DNA from 4 places in the Streptomyces sp. AM6-12 genome. Region 1 is predicted to be linked to each of the others. Evidence: riboswitches for the same ligand, from Rfam matches in the RefSeq annotation. Region 1 holds a riboswitch; each other region holds the start of a gene.
What was found. Region 1 has a riboswitch for cyclic di-AMP ahead of ACE4Q9_RS08410 (M23 family metallopeptidase). Riboswitches for the same ligand answer to the same signal wherever they lie in the genome.

Region 2: linked by a shared signal. The riboswitch ahead of ACE4Q9_RS14065 (transglycosylase SLT domain-containing protein) and the one ahead of ACE4Q9_RS08410 (M23 family metallopeptidase) in region 1 are both predicted to bind cyclic di-AMP.
Region 3: linked by a shared signal. The riboswitch ahead of ACE4Q9_RS19925 (transglycosylase family protein) and the one ahead of ACE4Q9_RS08410 (M23 family metallopeptidase) in region 1 are both predicted to bind cyclic di-AMP.
Region 4: linked by a shared signal. The riboswitch ahead of ACE4Q9_RS17770 (M23 family metallopeptidase) and the one ahead of ACE4Q9_RS08410 (M23 family metallopeptidase) in region 1 are both predicted to bind cyclic di-AMP.

What each region holds. Positions count from the first base shown of each region.
Region 1 is NZ_JBIQWN010000001.1:1,879,941-1,884,309, reverse strand. It holds gene ACE4Q9_RS08415 (M16 family metallopeptidase) at 1-858, shown strand, start outside; cyclic di-AMP (ydaO/yuaA leader) riboswitch at 1,134-1,294, shown strand; gene ACE4Q9_RS08410 (M23 family metallopeptidase) at 1,308-2,051, shown strand; gene ACE4Q9_RS08405 (GntR family transcriptional regulator) at 2,249-2,935, shown strand; gene ACE4Q9_RS08400 (HPr family phosphocarrier protein) at 3,267-3,548, opposite strand; gene ACE4Q9_RS08395 (GNAT family N-acetyltransferase) at 3,694-4,369, shown strand, end outside.
Region 2 is NZ_JBIQWN010000001.1:3,123,499-3,127,867, reverse strand. It holds gene ACE4Q9_RS14070 (HAD family hydrolase) at 132-944, shown strand; gene ACE4Q9_RS14065 (transglycosylase SLT domain-containing protein) at 979-1,464, opposite strand; cyclic di-AMP (ydaO/yuaA leader) riboswitch at 1,468-1,685, opposite strand; gene ACE4Q9_RS14060 (polyprenyl synthetase family protein) at 2,219-3,229, shown strand; gene ACE4Q9_RS14055 (outer membrane lipoprotein carrier protein LolA) at 3,569-4,369, shown strand, end outside.
Region 3 is NZ_JBIQWN010000001.1:4,384,431-4,388,799, forward strand. It holds gene ACE4Q9_RS19915 (DUF899 family protein) at 1-78, opposite strand, end outside; gene ACE4Q9_RS19920 (transglycosylase family protein) at 347-1,462, shown strand; cyclic di-AMP (ydaO/yuaA leader) riboswitch at 1,640-1,809, shown strand; gene ACE4Q9_RS19925 (transglycosylase family protein) at 1,814-2,530, shown strand; gene eno (phosphopyruvate hydratase) at 3,358-4,369, shown strand, end outside.
Region 4 is NZ_JBIQWN010000001.1:3,925,651-3,930,019, forward strand. It holds gene ACE4Q9_RS17760 (dihydrofolate reductase family protein) at 1-712, shown strand, start outside; tRNA gene ACE4Q9_RS17765 (tRNA-Met) at 759-832, shown strand; cyclic di-AMP (ydaO/yuaA leader) riboswitch at 1,131-1,300, shown strand; gene ACE4Q9_RS17770 (M23 family metallopeptidase) at 1,308-2,357, shown strand; gene ACE4Q9_RS17775 (aldo/keto reductase) at 2,425-3,369, shown strand; gene ACE4Q9_RS17780 (PrsW family intramembrane metalloprotease) at 3,388-4,369, opposite strand, start outside.

The DNA of each region.
Region 1 (4,369 bases):
TCCCGGCCGCGCCAGGGCACCGAGGAGACGGTCGAGAAGATCGACGCGGCCGCCGTACGCGCCTTCTACGACCGCCATGTGCGCCCCGCCACCGCCACCGCGGTCGTGGTCGGCGACCTCACCGGCATCGACCTGGCAGCCCTGCTCGGCGAGACCCTGGGCGCCTGGACCGGCACGCCGGGCACGCCCCGCCCGGTGCCCGCCGTGACGGCCGACGACACCGGGCGTGTCGTCATCGTGGACCGGCCCGGCGCCGTCCAGACGCAACTGCTCATCGGCCGCGTCGGCCCGGACCGGCACGACCGGATGTGGCCCGCCCAGGTGCTCGGCACCTACTGCCTCGGCGGCACCCTCACCTCCCGCCTGGACCGCGTGCTGCGCGAGGAGAAGGGCTACACCTACGGGGTGCGCGCGTTCGGGCAGGTGCTCCGCTCCGGACCCGACGGCAACGGTGCCTCCATGCTGGCCATCAGCGGCTCCGTGGACACCCCCAACACCGGTCCGGCGCTGGACGACCTGTGGAAGGTGCTGCGCACCCTCGCGGCGGAGGGCCTGACCGACGCCGAGCGGGACGTCGCCGTGCAGAACCTCGTCGGGGTCGCGCCGCTGAAGTACGAGACCGCGGCGGCCGTCGCGGGCACGCTCGCCGACCAGGTGGAGCAGCACCTTCCCGACGACTTCCAGGCGACGCTCTACCGGCAGTTGGCCGCGACGGGCACCGTGGAGGCCACCGCGGCGGTCGTCAACGCCTTCCCGGTGGACCGCCTGGTGACGGTTCTCGTGGGTGACGCGTCCCAGATCAAGGCGCCGGTCGAGGCGCTGGGCATCGGCGCGGTCACCGTGGTGGCGGCGGAGTAACCACCCGCGAGGGCAGCCCCCTGGGGGCGGTGCCCGGGCAGCGGATCAGGCCCCGACAGGGGGTGGCCCTGACGGCGATGGGGCCCTGATGGCCTACGGGTCGTCAGGGCCCACTTCGTTCCACTCCCTTCCCAAGATGTCCGGATTAGGGGGGAGGTTTCCTGTCTGCCCTGTGGGATGCGCTACAAAAGCCGCCTTCTGTTTGAGGATTGGCGGCCGGTCCGCTTAGCGTCGTCCGGGTTGTCCGTCGGGCAGTGCGCCGCAGCCGCGGCACCGGACAGCCATCGCCGAGTCCCCGAGGCGCGAGCCAGGGGAGCCGGGGACCCACCTGTCCCTGGGGTGAATCGGGCCCGTCCGCGCGCGAGCGCCGGGCCCGTAGGAGACCTTCCTGCTCCGAACCCGTCAGCTAACCCGGTAGGCGAGAGGGAAGGAAAGGAACAGCCACGCACATGGCGTTCGCATGCGCCACCGGGAAGCACCGCAAGCCCGGCCGGGTCAAGCGCACCACCGCCCAGGCGGCCGGTGTCGTGGCCCTGACCACCACCGGTGTCATCGGCACCCTCGCCGCGTCCCCGGCGCTCGCCGCCGAGACCCCCGTCGAGCAGACCGGCCTCACCCCGGTGCTCACCGCGAGCGACGACCTCGCCGAGCACATCGACGCCCAGGCCGTCGCCCAGCAGCGGATCGCCGAGCACGAGGCGGCCGAGAAAGCCGCCGCCGTGCGCGCGAAGGAGGCCCACGAGGCCAGGGCACGCGCCGCCCGCGAGGCCGAGCGCAAGCGGCTGAACGCCTTCGTCGCCCCGATCGCGCACTCCTACGTGTCCACCGGCTACAAGGCGAGCAGCTCCCTGTGGTCCTCCGGCTCCCACACCGGTATCGACTTCCACGCGATGACCGGCACCCCCGTGCACGCGGTCGGCGCCGGCACGGTCGTCTCCACCGGCTGGGGCGGGGCGTACGGCAACCAGATCGTGCTCCGCATGGCCGATGGCATGTACACCCAGTACGGCCATCTGTCGTCCATCGGGGTCACGGTGGGCCAGCAGGTCACCGCGGGCCAGCAGATCGCCCTGTCCGGCGCGACCGGCAACGTCACCGGCCCCCATCTGCACTTCGAGGCGCGCACCGGCCCCGGCTACGGCTCTGACGTCGACCCCATCGCGTACCTGCGCGGCCACGGCGTGAACGTCTGACCGACCGCACGGCACCGAAAGCCCCGCCCACCCGGCCGGGGCTTTCGCCTTTCCCGGACGTTCTCGCCCGGCCCTGTCCAAAAGATATCCATGGATCGAGGCCCGCCGTCGGAAATTGCGGCCCGGTGGAATAGAGTCACGGAAAACACGCGTTCGTCGTCGGCGTCGTGTCGCGGGCATTAAGGCGGAGGTCGGTCATGCGTATTCCGGCGCAATCGGTGTGCACGGCGATCCGGGACGATATCGTCGCAGGCGCCCTCGAACGCGGGAGCCGGCTCACCGAGGAGGTGCTCGCCCGCCGCTACGGCGTCTCGCGCGTCCCCGTGCGCGAGGCCCTGCGCACCCTGGAGGCGGAGGGCTTCGTGGTGACGCGCCGGCACGCGGGCGCCTGCGTGGCCGAACCGACCGAGCAGGAGGCGGCCGACCTGCTGGAGATGCGGCTGCTCCTGGAGCCGCTCGGCGCCGCGCGGGCCGCCCGGCGCCGCAGCGAGGCCCATCTGAAGGTGCTGCGCGGCCTGGTCCGGCTGGGCCAGGAGCGTGCCAGGAGGGGCGGCAGCGAGGACCTGCGCGCCCTGGACGGCTGGTTCCACGAGACGCTGGCCCAGTCCTGCGGCAGCCCCTCGCTGACCTCGGCACTCGTGCAGCTGCGCCACAAGATCGCCTGGATGTACACGGTGGACGCGCCGCCGGACGCGCCCGGCACCTGGGCCGAGCACGGCGCGATCGTGGACGCGGTGGCGCGCGGCGACAGTGAGCGCGCCCGCGCGGTGACCGCGCTGCACACGGAGCGGGCGACGGCGGCGCACCGGCTGCGGCTGCCCGGGGCCGCGGCGCGTGCGCGGGCTTCGCAACATGCCGTAAACATGTCCGGTGCGTGGAATTAACACGGGTGCCGTATACAAAGTGGTGGGAATATTCGGCGAGCGTGTATTTCCGGGCGCCCTGAATTCCTGGAGGCGGCCCACCCGGAATTCCCGGCGTGGCCGATACGACGACGCCCGGAAAACACGGAAGCCGCGCCACCCGCTGAGGGATGACGCGGCTTCACGAATCCGGCCCGGACTTCTCGGACCCGGACACGGCCCGTACAGAGCCCGGACTAACCGGCCCGGCTGCGGCCCGGACTTCCCGGCCCGGCTGCGGCCCGGACTGTCCTGGAGTCAGCCCGGTCCCGGCCCGCCCCGGACGGCTCAGGCCACTCGCCGCCCAGGCCGCTCAGACCGTCTCGGGCAGCTCCTCCAGGCCCTCGGCGACCAGCTTGGCCAGCCGGTCCAGGGCGGCGTCCGCGCCCTCGGCGTCGGAGGCGAGCACGATCTCCTCGCCGCCCTGGGCGCCCAGGCCCAGAACGCCCAGCATGGAGGCCGCGTTGACCGGGGTGCCGCCGGCCTTGCAGATCGTCACCGGGATGCCTGCGGCCGTGGCGGCCCGGACGAAGATGGAGGCGGGGCGGGCGTGAAGACCCTCGGCCCAGCCGACGTTGACGCGGCGCTCAGCCATGTGTTGCTGCCCTTCACTGTTCAGGGTTGTCTAGACCAGTGTTCCATATCGTGAAGCGTGCCAGAAGAGGGGCTGCGCACCCCCTCCGCCGTGCTCCACAGACTGCCCCGCGCCGTTGTCGGACGCGAGCCGTACGCTGGGCCCCATGCGAACCTCGGCGGAACCGCAGGGCCGGTACGAGTACCCGGCGCACTGGGAGGCGGACGTGGTGCTGCGGGACGGAGGCACCGCCCGCATCCGGCCCATCACCGTCGACGACGCCGACCGCCTGGTCCACTTCTACGAGCAGGTCTCGGACGAGTCCAAGTACTACCGCTTCTTCGCCCCTTACCCCCGGCTGTCCGCCAAGGACGTCCACCGCTTCACGCACCACGACTTCGTGGACCGGGTGGGCCTCGCGGCCACCGTGGGCGGCGAGTTCATCGCGACGGTGCGCTACGACCGCATAGGGGCAGGCGGCGCGCCCGCGTCCGGTCCCGCCGACGAGGCCGAGGTCGCCTTCCTGGTGCAGGACGCCCACCAGGGCCGGGGGGTCGCCTCCGCCCTCCTCGAACACATCGCGGCTGTCGCCCGCGAGCGGGGCATCCGCCGCTTCGCCGCCGAGGTGCTGCCCGCCAACACCAAGATGATCAAGGTGTTCACGGACGCCGGGTACACCCAGAAGCGCAGCTTCGAGGACGGCGTCGTACGCCTGGAGCTGGACCTCGAACCCACCGACCGCGCCCTCGCCGTGCAGCACGCGCGCGAGCAGCGGGCCGAGGCGCGCTCGGTGCAGCGGCTGCTCGCGCCCGGCTCCGTCGCGGTCATCGGCGTCGGCCGCG
Region 2 (4,369 bases), 1.2 Mb from region 1:
CCGCCCCCACCCCCATGAGACCTCTCCTCGACCCCACTTGAAGTCATCGAAGGCGCAAGTCCGGGGAATGACACGGGAGTCGGGGGATGACGCGGGGCTCGGTGGAGGGGATCGGTCCGTATTCTCTGATCATGGTTGCCTCCCCCGCGTACGCACTGATCGCCACCGACCTGGACGGGACGCTGCTGCGCGGCGACGACACCGTCTCCGAGCGCTCGCTGGCCGTGCTCGCGCGGGCGGCGCGGGCCGGGGCCCGGCACCTGGTGGTCACCGGCCGCCCGGCCCCCAGAGTGCGCCCCCTGCTGACCGCCCTCGGCGCCACCGGGCTCGCGGTGTGCGGGCAGGGCGCGCAGCTGTACGACGCCGCGTCCGGCCGCATGCTGTGGTCGGTCCGGCTGGACCGGGAGCTGGCCGAGACCGCGCTCGGAAAGATCGAGGCCGAGACGGGCCCGGTGTTCGCCGCGGTTGACCAGGACGGCACCGACGGGCTCACCCTGATCGAACCCGGATACCGGATGCCCCACCCGACCCTGCCCGCGGTCCGGGTGGCCCGGCGCGACGACCTGTGGCGGGCGCCGATCAGCAAGGTCCTGCTGCGCCACGCCACCCTGTCCGACGACGAGTTGGCGGCGGTGGCCCGCTCGGTCGTGGACTCGCTGGCCACGGTCACCATGTCGGGGCCCGGCACCGTGGAGCTCCAGCCGTGCGGGGTGACCAAGGCCACCGGGCTCGCGCTGGCCGCCGAGCGGCTCGGGGTCCCCGCGGAACGCGCCGTGGCCTTCGGCGACATGCCCAACGACATCCCGATGTTCCACTGGGCGGCGCACGGCGTCGCGATGGCGAACGCCCACCCCGAGCTGAAGGCGGTCGCCGACGAGGTCACGGCGTCGAACGAGGACGACGGCATCGCCGTCGTCCTCGAAAGGCTGTTCCCGGCCGGGTGACCGGGAACAGCGGTGGTATGGCGCCGCAGACGCCTCAGTAGGCGCCGTTGACGTTGTCGATCGAGCCGTAGCGCGCGGCCGCGTAGTTGCAGGCGGCGGTGATGTTGGCGACCGGGTCGTAGATGTTGAACGACGTTCCGGCCACGTGGTACGCGTTGAAGGTCGGGTCGATCACCTGGAGCAGACCCTTGGACGGTATGCCCTTGGCCGCGTTGGAGTCCCACAGGTTGATGGCGCTCGGGTTGCCCGAGGACTCGCGCATGACATTGCGGTAGATGCCGTTGTAGGAGCCCGGAATGCCCTTCTGGGCCATGATCGCGAGGGACTCGCGGATCCAGCCGTCGAGGTTGTTCGGGTACCCGGCGGGCGTGGTGGCGGCCGACGTCGTGCCGGTGGTGGCGGACGCGGTGGCGGCGCCCACCAGGGGCATGGCGAGCACGGCCGCGCCGGTGCCGGCGACGGCGATCAGGCGGACGAGACGGTTGGCGCGGGTGCGGCGCGGCTGAACGGCAGCAGACATGGGGACGTTCCTCTCCTACGCCTGCGAGGTGAGCTGTCGGGTTCGGGCGGGGAGGTGCCCGGCCGTGCCTGGTGAGAGGCGTGGCTTGACCCCAAGCCGTCCCGTGCGAACACGCGGTGCGGCGCGCTGTGTCACGCGCTGCGCCATGTGAGTCGTCCGGTCCGGCGACTTACCTGGGTCCCCCGCTCCTGCCGTACGAATGAGTTCGTCGATGGGTGTACGGGCGGCGGCAGGATTCGGCGTCCGCCCGATGGCTCGGGAAGGTATGCGAGAGCGCATGCCGGGAACAAGCGCGGAATTGTTATATCGAGGCATTTGACCTTGATCAGCAGCCTATGGGGTACTTGATCCTTTGCGAATGCCAACGCTCAACTCGCGTGCGGGGCAAGGCGTGCGGAGGTGTCGGCGGGCCGCCCGCGGGAACGCGGTCGGGTGACCCAATTCACGAAATGGCAAACTGTGGAAAATCGGGCATGGGGGATTCGTCCCCCGGTGGGGTGGAGTCGGCGCTCCACCCCTCTCGGGGATCGCGAAGAAGTTCCCGATTACCTGTTAAATCGATAAATGTCCGTTCTGATGATTCGACCGGGGGTATGCCAGTCATGACCCGATACGTCCCGGACTGGACGGGTGGGCGCAGGGTGGGCGCTCTCGGTGATCGAAACCGGACCGGATACGCTGACTTGAGTGATGGCAGCGACCTATCGACAAACCGCGTAATCGCCAGCAGACACCAGCAGACAGGAGACCCCTCGTGACCGTCGTCGGGCCGTTCGGGCTGAGCGTGCGGGACCAGGCTCTCGAAGCCGATGTCCAGGCCGGATTGGCGGCTGTCGAGGAAGGCCTGCTAGAGGCCACCAAGAGCGAGGTCCCCTTCATCACGGGGGCCGCGCAGCACCTCGTACGGGCCGGCGGGAAGCGCTTCCGGCCGCTGCTCGTGATGCTCGCGGCGCAGTTCGGCGACCCCTACGCGCCCGGCGTGGTGCCGTCCGCCGTGGTCGTGGAGCTGACCCACCTGGCCACGCTCTACCACGACGACGTCATGGACGAGGCGGCCGTGCGCCGGGGCGTGGACAGCGCCAACACCCGCTGGGGCAACTCCGTCGCGGTCCTCACCGGCGACTTCCTCTTCGCCCGTGCCTCCCAGATCCTCGCCGACCTCGGCCCCGAGGCGGTCCGGGTCCAGGCCCTCGCGTTCGAACGGCTGGTCACCGGCCAGATCCTGGAGACCGCCGGACCCGCCGACGGCCGCGACCCGGTCGAGCACTACCTCGACGTCCTCGGCGGCAAGACCGGCTCGCTGGTCGCGGTGGCCTGCCGGTTCGGCGCGATGATGTCCGGCGCCGACGAGACGGTCGTGGACGTGCTCACCCAGTACGGCGAGCGGCTCGGCGTGGCCTTCCAGCTCGCCGACGACGTCCTGGACATCGCCTCCGACTCCCACGAGTCCGGCAAGACCCCCGGCACCGACCTGCGCGAGGGCATCCCGACCCTGCCCGTGCTGCGGCTGCGCGAGCGGGCCGCCCGGCTCGGCCTGCCCGAGGACCTCGCCCTGTGCGAGCTGCTGGACTCCGACCTCAGCGACGACGCCCGGCACGCCGAGGCGCTGGCCGCGCTGCGCGCCCACCCGGCCCTGGAGCAGGCCCGCCGGGACACCGTGCGGTACGCGGAGGAGGCGCGCGCCGCGCTCGCCCCGCTGCGGGAGTGCGACGCCAAGGTGGCGCTGACGGAGCTGTGCGACGCGGTGGTGCACCGGGCGGGCTGACCGCCCGCTCCGGCCCGTCCGGCAGTCCGTCGGCCGGCGAGTAACCGACCGTCCGGTATGCGTCGGCCGGCCACCCGTTCGGCGTCCGCCGGGTGGCCGTACCCCGGACGCCTGCCGCATCCTGCCCTGGGGGACCGCGTTCGAGCCCCTAGGGGTGCCCCCTACGTGTCATACCGCAGTCGTACGCCGAGTTGGCCCCGAGGGCTGACGATTCCGCAGCGCGGATTTGGTCGTATGGACACCACGGACATCACCACTCCTCACCGATCCGGGTGAGAATGGCGGCTCGGGTGGACCAGCGTGAGGGCAGCCGCCGCCGACGACGGAGGTAAGGCACACATGGCACCGTACGAATCCGACGACGCAGTGAGCGCCGCGCGGGACGAGGAGACGCGCTCGGGCCGCCGCAGGGCCGCGCGGTACGCCGTCCCGGTCGCGGTGGTCGGCGTCGCCGCAGCCACCATCGGACTGGTCCCGGCGCTCGCCGACTCCGGCGACCCGGACCTGCCCCGGATCACCGCGCAGCAGCTCATCAACAAGATCGCCAAGTCGGACGTGCAGCAGCTGTCCGGCACCGTGAAGATCAGCACCGACCTGGGCCTGCCCGACCTGGGCGGCCTGGAGAGCGGCCTCGCCTCCGGCCTGGCCCAGGGCTCCGGCGCCGGGTCCGGCTCCGCCGCCGACCCGAGCGCCCGGCTGACCGAACTGCTCTCCGGCACCCACACCCTGCGCGTCGCGGCCGACGGCCCGGACCGGCAGAAGCTCTCGCTCGTCGAGCAGGGCGCCGAGTACAGCGTCATCCACGACGGCAAGGACGTCTGGGGCTACGACAGCAAGAGCGACCAGGTCTCCCACGGCACCGCGCCCGCCGCCGGCAAGGACCGGACCGAGCCCCCGGCCACGCCCAAGGACTTCGCCGACCAGGCGCTGAAGGCGGTGGACGACACCACTTCGGTGACCGTCGACGGCACCGCGCGGGTCGCCGGGCGCGACGCCTACAAGCTCCAGATCAAGCCCCGCCAGTCCGGCACCACGGTCGGCGCGATCAACATCGCCGTGGACGCGAAGACCGGCATGCCGCTGAAGTTCACCCTGACCCCCAGGAGCGGCGGCGCCGCCGTGCTCGACGCGGGCTTCACC
Region 3 (4,369 bases), 2.5 Mb from region 1:
GATCTCGGCGCCGCGCAGCTCCTCGCGGGCGGCGAGGTACTCCGCGGACTCACCGTGCAACCGGGTGTGCCGCATCATGTGTCCTCCTGGGTGAACAGCCCCCCGGAATCAGGTCGGTTCCATGGTTCCGGCGCCGCGCGCCCCGGAGCCGAGGCGTCGCCGTGCCCGACGGGTGATGCGGAAGATGACGCAGCGGAGGGACGAACGTTCACCTCTGTGATCTTCGCGTGATCTCCGCGGCATGAACTTGTGACAAGTGATCGTGTGCCGATACCTTCACCCCTCAGCGCGGCGGGCCCGCATCATCCGCCGCGCCGGTCCCCGCCGTCGCTCGAAAGGCTCCCGCATGATCTCCGGGAACGGTCGTCACCGCCGCCCCCGTCAGGCCCCGGCCCTCCTCGTCGCGGCCGGCGTGACCGGCTCCGCCATCGCCATCCCGCTGCTCGGCGCCGCGAGTGCCCACGCGGCCGACGGCACCACCTGGGACAAGGTCGCCAACTGCGAGAGCGGCGGCGCCTGGAGCGCCGACACCGGCAACGGGTACTACGGCGGCCTCCAGATATCCCAGGACGACTGGGCCGCGTACGGCGGGACGCAGTACGCCTCCTCCGCCGACCAGGCCAGCCGCTCGCAGCAGATCGCCGTGGCCGAGAAGATCCTCAAGGACAAGGGCACCACGCCCTGGGCCACCTGCGCCCTGCTGTCCGGACTGACCTCGAACTCCGGTTCGGTGAGCGTCGATCCGGGTGTCGGCGACGGTGACAGCGGCAACGGCAGCGGCCAGACCGGCGGCACGACCGACCCGTCCGGGCTGCCCGACCCCTCTTCCCCGGCCGGCACGCCGAGCGGCGACCAGGACGGCTCCGGCTCCGGTTCCGGTTCCGGCAAGGCGTCCACCGGCTCGTCCGGCTCGTCCGACCCCTCCTCTTCGCCGAGCCACGGCTCAGGCACCGGCGCCGGCTCCGGCAAGCAGACCGGCAAGCACGCGAGCCCGCAGCCGGGCAAGCACACCGGCACGCCCGGCCCGGACCCTGCCGACCCGTCCGGCCCGTCCTCCTCGGACCCCTCCGCCTCCACCCCGCCGTCCGCGCCGGCCCACGGCTCCGGAACGCCGGCACCCTCCACCGGTACCCCCGCCAACCCCCAGCAGGCCGCCGGTACTTGGAACCTGGTCGACACCGGGGCCCTCGGCGGCGGGCGCCACCGCGGTGGCCACGCGGACGAAGGCACGGCAAACGGGCAGAACGGCTCCACCTCGGGCCAGCACGCGACCCACGGGCCGGACAGCTACACCGTCCGCCAGGGCGACTCGCTGAGCGCCATCGCCGACTCCCTTGACGTCGACGGCGGATGGCATGCGCTCTACGCCGCGAACAAGAAGGTCGTGGGCGCCGACCCGAACCACATCACCGCCGGTCAGACCCTGAAAGTCGGTGACGAAACGGGCGCGGGCCAGGGCTAGTTGACGCCCCACTTGATCGCTAAATGTCCGGTTTGGCGAAAGTGTGGGATGAGTCTCAGAAGCCCTGATCGTCTTTGAAATTCCGCGGATCACCTGGCTACGGTCAAGGCCGCTCGTCACCACGAGCCCCGGCGGCCGCAACGCCGAATCCTGCCAGCGGCTGCCCGGGAACAGTCGTCGCGTCAAGCGCCGCAGGCAGGAGCGGGGGACCCAAGGTAGGCGCCGGGCCCGGCAGTTGTTGCCGGACCGGCTTGGGGTGAAGCCACGCCTCCGGAAGGAGGGGTGGCCGGGCAACTCAACCGGCCCGAACCCGACAGCTCACCTCGCAGGCGTCGGTGAGGGGATCGTTCCATGCTGTTTTCCGGCAAGGGCAAGCACCGTCGTCCGTCCAAGGCCGTCCGCGCCGTCACGCTCGCCGGTGTCACCGGTGCCGCCGTGGCCGCTCCGCTGATGGCGGCCGGCAGCGCCTCCGCCGCCACCGCTTCCCAGTGGGACACCGTCGCCCAGTGCGAGTCCGGCGGCAACTGGGCCATCAACACCGGCAACGGTTACTACGGCGGCCTCCAGTTCTCCGCCTCCACCTGGGCCGCGTACGGCGGCACCGCCTACGCGCCGACCGCCGACAAGGCCAGCAAGTCGCAGCAGATCTCCGTCGCCGAGAAGGTCCTGGCCGCGCAGGGCAAGGGCGCCTGGCCGGTCTGCGGCACGGGCCTGACCGGCACCCCGTACAACGGCTCCGCCCCGACGACCACGTCGTCGTCCGGCACCGCCACCCGCTCCACGGACCAGCAGGCCGCCACCCGCTCCACCGAGCGCACCGCCCCGGCCCCGTCCAAGTCCACGAGCACGTCCACCGGCTCGTCCACGGGCAAGACCGTCACCACCCCGACCGGCAAGAAGGTCAAGAAGGGCGACGGCGAGTACAAGGTGGTCACGGGTGACACCCTCAGCTCCATCGCGGCCGCGCACCACGTGGCCGGCGGCTGGAAGAAGCTGTTCGACCTGAACAAGGACATCATCGACAACGCCGACCTGATCTACCCGGGTCAGCAGCTCCACCTGAAGTAACCCGGCCCGGCCACGGCCGCGGCGAGCTCCGCAGGGGGCTCGCCCGGCGGCCCGGCCGCGGGGTGCTTCCCCGGACGCCCGGACCCGGCCGGCGGACCGGGGCGCCCGACTCCGCTCACCCCGCCCGGCTCCGCTCACCCCGCCCGGCTCCGCTCACCCCGCCCGGCTCCGCTCACCGGCCCGGTTCCGCTCACCCGGCCCGACGGGCCCCTCGCAGGGGGTAGCCCCCGACGTCGTACGCCCGGTGTCGTACCCCCGACGCCCTCGACGCCGCGCTCCCGATAGGCCCCGACGGCCCGCCCCCGGTGGCCCCGAGGGGCCTCGCCCCTGGCGACCCGCCCCAACGGTCCAGGGGCCACCCACCCCCGGCGGGTCCCCCGGGCCCCAGGCCCCCCCCGGCGGGCCCCAGGCTCCATGCCCCAGGCCCACCCCCAGCGGGCCCCCAGGCTCCATGCCTCAGGCCCACCCCCGGCGGACCCCACGCCCCATCCCAAGGCGGGTCCCCCAAGCCCCCCCCGGCGGGCCCCCCAAGCCCCCCCCCGGCGGGCCCCCCAAGCCCCAGGCCCCGCCCCCGTCCCCCCAACCCCCCCACCCCGGCGCGATTCCCCCGTTCGCGCAGGGGTGGGGTCTTGCGTTCTGCCAGTCCAGCCGGGCCTCCTCCGGGCCCCCTTTGTTCCGGTGGTGAACAATGGGTACCGTCTGCGTGTCCCCGTCGCTCACCAGACGGTCGGTCGGTGGTCCGCGACGCCGGGACGGTTAGGCTCTAGTCGCAAGGGCGCAGCCGCACGGCCGCCTCCCGCACTTCCAGCGTCACATCCAAGAAGGAGATGCTCGTGCCGTCCATCGACGTCGTCGTAGCCCGGGAAATCCTGGACTCCCGAGGCAACCCCACGGTCGAGGTCGAGGTCGGCCTCGACGATGGCAGCACCGGTCGTGCCGCCGTCCCGTCCGGCGCCTCCACCGGCGCCTTCGAGGCCATCGAGCTGCGCGACGGTGACCCCAACCGCTACCAGGGCAAGGGTGTCGAGAAGGCCGTCCTCGCCGTCATCGAGCAGATCGGCCCGGAGCTGGTCGGCTACGACGCCACCGAGCAGCGTCTGATCGACCAGGCCATGTTCGACCTGGACGCCACCGACAACAAGGGCTCGCTCGGCGCCAACGCCATCCTCGGCGTCTCCCTGGCCGTCGCGCACGCCGCCTCCGAGGCGTCCGACCTGCCCCTCTTCCGCTACCTGGGCGGCCCCAACGCGCACCTGCTGCCGGTGCCGATGATGAACATCCTGAACGGCGGCTCGCACGCCGACTCCAACGTGGACATCCAGGAGTTCATGATCGCCCCGATCGGCGCGGAGTCCTTCTCCGAGGCGCTGCGCTGGGGTGCCGAGGTCTACCACACCCTCAAGAAGGTCCTGAAGGGCAAGGGCCTGGCCACCGGTCTCGGTGACGAGGGCGGCTTCGCCCCGAACCTCGGCTCCAACCGCGAGGCCCTGGACCTGATCCTGGAGGCCATCAAGGAAGCCGGGTACGCGCCCGGCGAGCAGATCGCCCTCGCCCTCGACGTCGCCGCCTCCGAGTTCTACAAGGACGGCAAGTACCTCTTCGAGGGCAAGGAGCGCTCCGCCGCCGAGATGACGGAGTACTACGAGGAGCTGGTGGCGGCCTACCCGCTGGTCTCCATCGAGGACCCGCTGTTCGAGGACGACTGGGCCGGCTGGAAGATCATCACCGACAAGCTCGGCGACAAGGTCCAGCTCGTCGGCGACGACCTGTTCGTCACCAACCCCGAGCGCCTGGCCCGGGGCATCGAGGAGGGCACCGCCAACGCCCTGCTCGTCAAGG
Region 4 (4,369 bases), 2.0 Mb from region 1:
CGGGATCGGCCGGCTGATGGTGGAGGGCGGCGCGGCCGTGCACACCCAGCTCCTCCAGCAGGGCCTCGCCGACGAGCTCCAGCTCGTGGTCGCCCCGCTGATCGTGGGCGATCCGGCCGCCCCACGGCTGTTCGGTCCCGGCCGCTACCAGGAGGGCCGGCTGCGGCTCGTCGAGTCCCGCCGGATCGAGGACGTCGTCCTGATGCGCTACGAGCCCACCGCGCCCGGCACCGGCCCGGTGCCCACCGCCGCCGACCGGCACTGGCTGCGCACCGCCTGCGAACTGGCCGCGCTGTGCCCGCCCTCGCAAACGGCCTTCAGCGTCGGTGCGGTCGTGGTCGCCGCCGACGGCACCGAGCTGGCCCGCGGCCACTCCCGCGAGGGCGGGGACCCGGTGGTGCACGCGGAGGAGGCGGCGCTCGCCAAGACCGACCCCGCCGATCCGCGGCTGCCCGGCGCCACCGTCTACAGCAGCCTGGAGCCCTGCGCCCGCCGCGCCTCGCGCCCCGCGCCCTGCGCCGAGCTGATCCTGCGGGCGGGGGTGCGCCGGGTGGTGACCGCCTGGCGGGAGCCGGACACGTTCGTGGTGGCGGCCGACGGCACCGGGGTGCTGACGGCCGCGGGCGCCGAGGTCGTCGTCCTGCCCGAGTACGAGCCGCTGGCCAAGGGGCCGAACCGGCATCTGGCCGGCCGATCCGGAGCCCCGTCGTAACCGGTGTGCTTTCCGCCCTGGTGATGGCGTACAGTAGAGACATCGCCGCGGGGTGGAGCAGCTCGGTAGCTCGCTGGGCTCATAACCCAGAGGTCGCAGGTTCAAATCCTGTCCCCGCTACTGATATCTCAGGGCCGGAATCCAGTTCATGGATTCCGGCCCTGAGTGTTTTCCGGACCCCGAAGGGGGGTTACCCCCAGTGACCGTTCGACCGCCCAGCGCATAAGATCTGAGTCACCATCAAAAACCGGGTGACTCCTGAACGGCGGTCAACTCGCCCGGATTGGCGGGCCGCTGGGCGGTAAGTCCACGGGTTTGAACCTTAATGATCAAGCCGAACGGCTTGGAAAGTTCCCCTCCGGTCTATTAACGTTCGATAACGCAGCGCGGTCGTCCCAGCCGTCACCCGAGGCGGCTCCGTGCGCACGCGCCGAATCCCGCGAGGGAACCGGGGAACCACCACCTTGGGGTGAATCACGCGGACACCACCGCGGACTCAGCCGAGTCCACGAGCGGTATACGCGCGTAGGAGACCTTCCTGCTCCGAACCCGTCAGCTAACCCGGTAGGCGGAGGAAGGAAAGGAGCACGCCCCCGTGGCGTCCAACCGTCCCGCCCCCGAAGCACCGTTCGTGCCCGCTCAGCGCGCACCCGAGTCGTTCGGTCCCGGCCCCGACGGCGACGGACCCTGGGAGGAGTGGAACCCCGGCGAGGAGTCCGTCGCCCCGGTCCGCGGCCGCCACCGCGTCGCCAAGCAGCGCGGCGGCTTCGCCCGCAGCTCCACCGTCCTCGGCGTCGGCGTGATCGCCGCCGTCGGCGCGGGCGGCATCGCCAGCGCCAACCCCGGCAAGCCGCCGGTCTCCGTCTCGATGCCCGACCTGCCGGACGTCTCGGTGCCGCACCTGTCCACCGTCGAGCACTTCCTCGGCGACGACTCCGCCGAGACGCCCAAGGCCGAGACCGCCACCGCGCTCACCGACCTCGGGCGGACCACCGAGGGCGCCACGGACACCGGCGCGGGCGAGGCCCTGCGCAACCGGATCATGGCCCAGGCCGAGCAGCAGCAGGGCCAGGCCGACAGCAAGGCCACCGCCGCGATGGTCGCCGCCGCCCAGCAGCAGAGCGACGCGGCGGCCGCCAAGGCGGAGAAGGAGGCCGCCGCCAAGGCCGCCGACGCCAAGGAGCAGGCGGAGGCCGACGCCAAGAAGGCGGCCGCGGCCAAGCGGCTGGCCGCGCTGGCCAAGCAGTACACGCTGCCCGTCGTCTCGTACACGATCACCGGCACCTTCGGGCAGCCCGGCGCCATGTGGTCCTCCGGCTACCACACCGGCCTCGACTTCGCCGCCCCCACCGGCACCCTGATCAAGGCCGTCCACGGCGGCACCATCACCCAGGCCGGCTGGGCCGGCGCCTACGGCTACCGCACCGTCCTCACCTTGGACGACGGCACCGAGCTGTGGTTCTGCCACCAGTCCTCGATCAACGTCTCGGTCGGCCAGAAGGTCGCCACCGGCGAGGTCATCGGCCGCGTCGGCGCCACCGGCAATGTCACCGGCCCGCACCTGCACCTGGAGGTGCACCCGGACGGGCAGCCGACCGCCGTCGACCCCGCGCCCTGGCTGCGCGACAAGGGCCTCAACCCCTGACGGAACCGCGCCGGTTCCCGCACCGGCGGCGGAATGCGGTCATCCGTCGCCGGTGTTGATGTGGAGCATGACTTCTCTGCGCACACTGGGCTCATCCGACCTCGAGGTCTCCCCGCTCTGCCTGGGCGGCAACGTCTTCGGCTGGACCGCCGACGAGCAGACCTCCTTCGCCGTCCTGGACGCGTACACGGCCGCGGGCGGCAACTTCATCGACACCGCCGACGTCTACACCGCCTGGATCGAGGGCCACCAGGGCGGCGAGTCCGAGACCGTCATCGGCAAGTGGGTCAAGGCCCGCGGCAACCGCTCCGACGTCGTCATCGCCACCAAGGTCGGCCAGCACCCGCAGTACCGGGGCCTGTCCGCGGCCAACATCAAGGCCGCCGCCGACGCCTCCCTGGCCCGCCTGGGCACCGACTACATCGACCTCTACTACACCCACTTCGACCAGCCCGAGGTGCCGGTCGAGGAGATCATCGGCGCGCTGGACGAACTGGTGAAGGCCGGCAAGGTCCGGCAGATCGCCGCGTCCAACATCAGCGCCGAGCGGCTCAAGGAGTCCCTGGACTTCTCCACCCGCGAGAACCTGGCCCGCTATGTGGCGCTCCAGCCGCACTACAACCTGGTCTCCCGCGACACCTACGAGGGCCCGCTCCAGGACCTCGTCGCCCGCGAGGGCCTGTCCGCGGTGCCGTACTTCGCGCTCGCCGCGGGCTTCCTGACCGGCAAGTACCGGCCCGGCGCCACGGTGGACAGCGCCCGTGCCGGCTCGGCCGCCAAGTACGCGGAGACCGAGCGCGGCCAGAAGGTGCTCGCCGCCCTCGACGAGATCGCCGGCGCACACGGGGCCGCGCACGCCACCGTCGCCCTCGCCTGGCTGGCCGCCCAGCCGACCGTCACCGCTCCGATCGCCTCGGCCCGCACCCTGGAGCAGCTCCCGCCGCTGCTGGCCGCCGGCGAGCTGAAGCTGACGGACGACGAGCTGGAGAAGCTGACGGCCGCCTCGGCCTGAGCAGCCAGGGCTCGCAGGTCACATTTGGTACGGGTGGTACGACGGGTACGACGGGTACGGCGCAGCCGGGTAGCCGTACCCGTGCCCCTGCGGCTGCCCCGGCCGGATGTACGCGTGCCCGTACGGCGCGGGCGCCCACCCCATCGGGATGTGGGCGGCGGCCGACCTGAGGGCCGCGTACTCCAGGGCCGGCCGGGCGGCCTCCCGGCGCTGCCACAGCTGATCGAGCAGTTCCCGCTCGCGGATGGCGAAGTCGGCGCCCGCCCGCCCCTGGCGGCCCTGCCGGCGCAGCAGCGCGAGGGCGGTGGCGTACGTCTCGTACTGGGCGACCGCCCGTGCCGTGGGGCGGCCGGCGTGGTGGCGGGCGTAGTCGCGGGCCATCCGGCGGGCGCGCATCGAGCCGAGCGCGAAGGGCTCGGCCGGGCCCAGCCAGCCGGCCAGCACGTACGTGGGCAGCTCCTCGCGCACCGTGCGCAGCTCCCGCTGCCGGGTCCAGACCGCGAGCCAGGTCAGCAGCCCGAACGCCGGCAGCATGAAGGCGCCGTAGACGGCGAGGAAGCCGTACTGGCCGAAGCCGGCGGAGCTGTTCCACAGGGAGTGCATGCACATCGCGAGCAGCAGACCGCTGAGCGGGAGCAGCACCCGCCGGGCGCGCCCGCGGGCCCCGTACAGCGCGGCGAGGCCGAAGCCGATGCCGGTGCAGGTGGTGAACAGGGGGTGCGCGAACGGGGACATCACGATGCGCACGAAGAAGGTGGCGGCGGTGACGGAGACGATGCCGTGGCCGCCGCTGATCCGGTCGGTGCCGAAGGCGGTGCCGAGATAGAGGATGTTCTCGGTGAACGCGAACCCGGTGGCGGTGATCCCGGCTATCACCATCCCGTCCACGATCCCGGTGAACTCGCGCCTGCGGAAGAGGAAGACCAGCAGGACGGCCGCCGCCTTGGCGGACTCCTCGACTATCGGGGCTATCAGGGTGGCGCCGAGGGTGTTGGCGCCC